Regions from separate parts of the Paenibacillus sp. NPDC058177 genome, predicted to be linked through region 3. Evidence: riboswitches for the same ligand, from Rfam matches in the RefSeq annotation. Region 3 holds a riboswitch; each other region holds the start of a gene.
The links. A riboswitch is a leader RNA that binds a small molecule or an ion and turns the genes downstream of it on or off. The one in region 3 is predicted to bind cyclic di-GMP.
Positions count from the first base shown of each region.

Region 1 (2,272 bases), on a different contig from region 3:
AACGGATAATGGTGCATTTGCACAAAACCGTTGAATGAAGTGGCTATCAACGTACCATGCAATTCCGCGTAATTGTAGAACACACTTGCTTTCGGCGCCAGAATTGTACCTTCTATGGTTGTATTAGCTATACTGATTGAGCCTGCTTGATAAAAATTAAATAATACCTTCCGGGGGCTTCCTCCCCAGATTTGAAAACTCGGAATGCTGACTGCGCCTCCGCTAACATTGACTATAACAGTGCCATTGTTTGAAATGTTGAACTGAAGACCATTGGCATCCTTCAAATCAGAGGCAGATAAATTCACTACATTAAAAGCTCCCGGGGCGTTAATCGTTATTTTCCCGTACTCTTTAGTGAACGATCCTGCTTCAGGGAGAGACGCCAGCTCAGCCGATTTATTAATCAGAAATTGCTTTTCTCTAGCAAAATCAATTGGAGTAGCCTTTCTCTCGCCTTCTTTGATATCAGCCCTTTCCTTGGTCAAAGACCCCCCGTAAACGGCTGTGCCATACACAGTTCCATCAGTCAGATTAATGTTTCCTCCCGCAATTAGAACATCGCCGCCCGGGGCATCCTTAGATACACCATAACTTTTCAGGCTGATATTCCCTGCGGCGGCAAGTCGCCCGTGAATCTGGTCGCTCGACTGCGTGAAATCTCCAAACACAAAAGCATTAAAATTCCCGGCAACCCCCAAGACTGGCGTCGGGGTATACGGCAAGCCCGATGTTGCGTTCACAGGGACGCCCAGGGAAAACGTGCTTCCCACAGTCAGCAGCCCTGCCAGGAACAATTTCACTGCCGACTTCATTTTTTTCCTCAATGCTTACACCTCCTATTAAATTCTATATGATCTCGTAGCAGCTACGATGACAACAAAAAAAGACCACCAAGAAGTAGAGAAGCTCTCTTCATGGCAGTCGGACGGTCATGGCACTGATTAGCACTTTAGACTCCTGGACTTTGCGTCCCGCCTTTTCAGACGGTTTGCTATTATACATGACGATAATAAATTGCTAGAAATACCCGCAAAACAGCATACGATAGGCCCATGTAATGGGTTTTATTATGAATTTACCAATAGTTTAGCTTGGCGTTATCACATTGTCAACGAATTCCTTTTTGTACAATCTTTAAATAAAAAAAGCGCCAAAAGGCGCTTCAAATCGTCATTTTATCCTCTTTTTAGAACAGCTGTATCCAGCCGATAATTGATATCCATAACGGAATACTCAGGAACAGTCCGAACAGCATCCCCCGACAAATATTCCCCTCATGCTCCATGGCCCACTTCTCCTTCAATATTACAATAGTCTTCTTTTTAGTATTTCAAATTAAATATAATATCATTCCTCCAAATAAATTGTGAATTAAATCACATATATATGTTTGTTTATAAATACCATTGAATATTTTTTGAAATCCGGAGTAGAATAGGAATATACGTTCTCATTTTAGGTGGTGATATGCATGCACAAAGCCGAGAGTATAGACAATCATCTGGTAAAATCGTATTTGCTTCTCCCGCTGATCCTATCCGCTTTTGAACGCGATGCCAGCATCATTTCCGCACAGCTTCGAACACCTTCACCTTATCTTGAAGTTCTGGATACGGCAGCCAGTGCAGCTACTGCAGATCTCAGGGATATCCGCACGGAGATGAGAATGCGCGGCATCAAAGTATATGAACAACATAAGCTCCCGCATGGCCTTGAAGCCAAATTCATCTGCCGGGGATATCACGAACGGATGCTGCTGCTGAATGAACTCATTGCCGCCCAAGCAGGAATCCATATGCGCAGATACCTAGGACTGGATATTTCAGCTTTCCGAAATGAGCAGGAGCAATATGGAATCAAGCCTGCCCCTCAACTCTAAATCCACCCTATGCCAAGGATCGGTTAAAAAAATAGGCCCTGCCATGGGAGTTGGCAGGACCCAAATCTATACCACTAAACACTGGGGGGCGTTTGGTAAATCCAATATAACCCCCGAACCTGAAAATAAGCTGATCTTAAGATAAAAATTAGCTTAAAAAATATCACGATTTTTGTTAAACAAGGATCAGAAATGCTCCTCCTCTTCAGAAAGGGGATACTCCCAGAATCCTAGCCGACCTTTGGCCGGAACGTGATGAACCAGCGGACGAACATTCTCTAGCTCCCAAGCGAAGCGTCCTTCTGTATAGTCGCCAAAAGCCCGTTCGTTCTCGCCTATCCACTGCGCCACACTATTCAATCCGGTAATTTCATGGCACTCCTTCAGTTT
Region 1 is NZ_JBHVVB010000007.1:179,667-181,938, forward strand. It holds gene ACFVU8_RS24390 (choice-of-anchor A family protein) at 1-827, opposite strand, end outside; cyclic di-GMP riboswitch class I at 917-1,006, opposite strand; gene ACFVU8_RS24395 (YhjD family protein) at 1,475-1,882, shown strand; gene ACFVU8_RS24400 (ASCH domain-containing protein) at 2,069-2,272, opposite strand, start outside.
Region 1: linked by a shared signal. The riboswitch ahead of ACFVU8_RS24390 (choice-of-anchor A family protein) and the one ahead of ACFVU8_RS18340 (flagellar assembly protein A) in region 3 are both predicted to bind cyclic di-GMP.

Region 2 (2,272 bases), on a different contig from region 3:
TTACAGAGCAGACAGCAGCCAGCACCGAGGAAGTCTCTGCATCGATGAGTGAGCAGATCAATGCCCTCCAATCCGTTGCGGATGAGTCTGAAAAAATGACGTCAGCCGTCTTTCAGCTACAAAAAACGATTCATATTTTTAAATTTTAGAACTTGTCATAAAATTTTTATTTTTGTTCCTTTTAACACAAAACAGCCGTATAAGTTCAAACTTTCACGGCTGTTTTGTAACTTATGAAACGTTTGCATTATATCACTTTCAGACCTTTCTAGAAGTTCGTACCCACAAATAAAGTTTATCCTCTCCCCTTTCAAACACCCTACTTTTAACCCAGTTCCCTCCTGTGCAGTCCAAAAGAAATTGAGCACTTGGATTCATTGCCTTTCATGAAAAACATCATCGTAAATATAACTCCAACTAATTTCTTCAATTAATATCTAATCTTGTCCATTCAGCTGTTTTCATCTAATTTGCATTTTTACACCAATCCCTTTAATACAATCTTGCTTTTTCTCTGAATGATATGCATATTTCAGGCCTATTTTGTAACCGCATTCCATTTTGCAATGCACCCTTGGATACATTTTAAATTAAAACTAAATTCCTACTTTATTTCATATTTTTCGTCAAATTCCGAGTTCGTTTGTGTAAAATATATTGACAAAGACGAGCTAGGAATATAATGTAAAGGAAAATTATTCTTATAATTAGTTATAACATTTATATGGGCAAAATTCCTGAAAAGGAATGACGCAAAGCCATGGATCTACAGCCTCATTTTTTTGGGGGCCATGACTGCCAGGTTGCAGAGAAAACCAGGAGGATCGACTTAATTTCGCGGTCTGATTGGCGGTTTTTTGCTTCCAACCTGTGCTCCATTATTCGAGCACAGGTTTTGTTGTTTCTTTGTACCTGTTAGTATCGTTCTAAACATTTGGCGTTACCAGAACGATAATATATTTATCTTTTACTTAACCCAATTCATTTACTTGAGAGGTGTTTTTTTTGAAGACAGTCGCAGATTATATGGCGGAGGCACTACGTAACCTCGGAGTAACCCATTCATTTGGTATTATTGGTAAATCCATTTGTCCCTTAGTTCTAAAGATGGTGGATTACGGTATTGAGTTTATTCCTGGAAGACATGAATCCAGTTCCGGCTTTGAAGCCGCAGGCTATGCCCTTAAGACTGGCGGACTAGGCGTTGCTTTCGGGACATCCGGTCCCGGAGGAACGAATCTGCTTACTGCAGCGGCCCATGCCAAGGCGAATAACATTCCGGTGTTATTTATTACAGGGCATCAATCTATAAAAGAACTAGGTATTCCGCAATGTCAGGATTCTTCCTCATATCTGGCTGATCTTGCCGATATGTTTAAACCCGCTACCCTGTTCAGTAAGCTTGTAGAACGTGGCGATAACTTAAGCACCATTTTCAATCATGCTATCTCAATTGCTCTGAGCGGTAACCGTGGTCCCGTTCATCTTTGCTTGCCATTCGACGTTCAGACTGAACTTCTGGAAGAATTCCCGGTAGTTTATCCAGAGCGTGAATCGCTCGTTAGCATCTCCAATTATGACCGTGTAATCAACGCTATTAACAATGCTGAGAACCCACTGATTATTGCCGGTAAAGGTGTTAACCGTTCCGGGGCTCACAAAGAGCTGATTGAACTGGCTGAAACATTCAACATCCCTGTCGTGACTTCTCCTGGCGGCAAAGGTGCTATTCCTTGGGATCACCCGCTGTATCACGGTCCTGTCGGTGTCGGCGGATGTACACATGGCGATGACATGCTGAATCGTAGTGATTTGTATATCGTGCTGGGCTCCCGTCTGAGCGATATGACTATCTGTAATCTAAAACGCGAGAATCATCCAGAGACATTAATTCAGTTCGATAGTGACCCAACGTTTGTAGGCAAGATTCTGACCTCCAAAACTATACCGGTCACCGGGGATCTGCGTGATAATCTTGTGTATTATCTTGAACACCTGGATAGAGATTCTGTGACCAAACATAATACTCCAAGCTTTAACTATCGGGAAGAACTGCCTGAGCTTCCAGGCCTGTCCCTGGCTTCAGTTATGAGCGTGATGAGTGACTTTATTCCATACAACAACACTCTATTCGTGGATGATGGAAGCCATGGCTTTAATGCCGTTAAATGGTATAACGTTAAAAAACCGGGCAGTTTTGTGTTCGATGCCTATTTTGCCTGCATGGGTAATGCAATTGGCATGGCTATCGGCGCCAAGGTTGCATCACCGG
Region 2 is NZ_JBHVVB010000002.1:45,036-47,307, forward strand. It holds gene ACFVU8_RS10230 (methyl-accepting chemotaxis protein) at 1-149, shown strand, start outside; cyclic di-GMP riboswitch class I at 718-811, shown strand; gene ACFVU8_RS10235 (thiamine pyrophosphate-binding protein) at 997-2,272, shown strand, end outside.
Region 2: linked by a shared signal. The riboswitch ahead of ACFVU8_RS10235 (thiamine pyrophosphate-binding protein) and the one ahead of ACFVU8_RS18340 (flagellar assembly protein A) in region 3 are both predicted to bind cyclic di-GMP.

Region 3 (2,272 bases):
TCCAATCGCTTCAATAATCATCTGCTCTTCCACATCGCCGTGAACAGCAACGTCCCCCGCGAATACGATATGCCCGGTCTCAGCATTGACATTCCCCAGGACCCTGTGCGCTGCAGCAATATCAAAGGTAGAGCCCTTCACTCCTGTCAGGCGGGGTCTTCCGGTACGAAGCGCCATGACCTTCACTCCAGACACAAGCTGTGTATGTTCCTTGGCGGTAAGTCGGATATCTTCAGGTGGCGTAGCAGGAAGCAGATGTCCGTACACATCATATCCGGGTACCCCTTCGATGGATGGATGCTTGATGGCTATGATGTCACCCTCCTGAACTTCGGGGATGTCCGGGTAATTCTGCCCTTCCTGTCCGCTCACGTTTCGATGAAAGATTTCGGCTGTTAGGGCTTCCTCGGAGAAAGGAATTTCGATTCGTGCATTGGTCGCGGGTTTGGGCGCAGTGCCTTCCGCTACACGGACTGGCCGTCCGGTGGGGCGGTTCAATTCCTCGTAGATTGCGGGAATATTGAGGTTCTGTGAGATGGATCTTTTATCAAAATCAGCCAGGACCTGCTCGATGCGAAGTGTAGACAGCAGGGCTTTCTTGTCCTGCTCCGCACTGACAGCGATGTTGTTCGTGGCTGCACAGTTCTTCAGGCGCCAAGCGTACTGTTCTACCCGCCGCACGGTAAGGAAGGCAGACAGCTTGTCTTCGGAGACTGTAATCTCGTACGGGGCTGATTCTTCAATCTCCCATTCCAGGCGGTCGGATGACAATACTTCTGTAGGGGTAGTAATGATCTGCCGGTTCTTCCTAAGGACTACGGGAGACACGGGAGAGACGACAGCAGGTTTGCCGCCAGATAAGGGTGAGGTGATGAAAAATTGATTGTTTTGAATAATGATGATGCCATTCTTATTGTTGGTGTCGTCCGATGGTAGAGATTGCGTAGCATCATTCAAGATGGATTCAGAGGGATCTATCGGCAAAGGCCGGGTAAGTTCTTTTACGTCATTTCGATCAGGGCGGTGCGTCATTCTGTTACCTCGCTTCTTTGTATAATCAAAGGCATCTGTACATAGAGAGTACCGTCATTCCGGTACGATAATCCGCTAGGAATATCCGCCATGCAGGCGTCTAATTGGCAGCCTGGCAACCATAAATGCAGCTTGTGCATTCTTAGGCCCATTGCTTTGCGTCCTACCCTTTCGAATAGTTTGCCTTTAAAAATGGATCAATGATGTATACTCAGCATCAGGCACTTTAATCGACTAAAATCGACAAAAAAAGAAGGCGCCGGTACGTCGTATATTTAAAATGTCGGCATTAAATCCTTTTAATTTTAGTGCTAAAGTAACGAATTGACAATAGGGAATAAATAATTTCACCCAGACCATTCACATGTAAAAGAGAGGCGTCTAAGCCGGATGGCCCGGGACGTCTCTCACAGGATCACATAATCCGTAGAAAGTGGCTATATATTCCACATTTCCTTAATTATAACGTGTAAGATGGTTTTAGTAAAATAAAAGGACTCTCCGCTTTATAACTTGTGGGAGAGTCCTTTTTTCATGTAATGAATTCCTTGGGCGATGTCTCGCTTAGCCTCGTGCGGTACCGCCGAACAGGTGGCATATTCCGCCCGTTCCACCTCATCCAGCACCCGGTTCAGGTGCGAGAAGACTGCACCAAGATCGCGCATAGCTGTCAGAGGGCAATGGCTCTGAAGCTGGGAGAAGCAAGAGAGCTGCAATTCCCGCGCATGATGCAGGGCATCCGGGAGAGAACGGGGGCGTTCGGTATCCGACAGGGTTTCTGTTCCGTACAATGCGATGCAATCGGCAGTGGCTTCCAGAGAACCGGCCATCCCTTCTGCGGCTGCATAATGCGGTGGCAGCAGGGCGATCTCATCTATAATTTCCTTCACGTAGGCATGAACAGTTTTAAGATGAGAAGTAACTGTACTAAGCCTGTTCAATTCATTTCGGCATTGGTAATGCGATAGCGTGTAATGAATTTCTTTCTGCTTCTTGCCGCTTCGCTTCAGCAGTTCACCGGCTTGTTTCGATACCGCATTGCTCTTCTCCGTACTTTGTTCACCAGCGGCAAGACCTCTCAGTGCTTCTGCCAGCAGTTGGCTTCCTTCAAGTGCCAAGGCTTTTACCTTGACGAAGCCCTTCGGCGGAACGATAATCATATTGATAAGAATGGCGATCAGCACTCCGATGAAGGTCTCGGTTATTCTGGAGACTACATAATCGTTTTGATAGAAGGAAA
Region 3 is NZ_JBHVVB010000004.1:255,485-257,756, forward strand. It holds gene ACFVU8_RS18340 (flagellar assembly protein A) at 1-1,032, opposite strand, end outside; cyclic di-GMP riboswitch class I at 1,136-1,227, opposite strand; gene ACFVU8_RS18345 (FUSC family protein) at 1,539-2,272, opposite strand, start outside.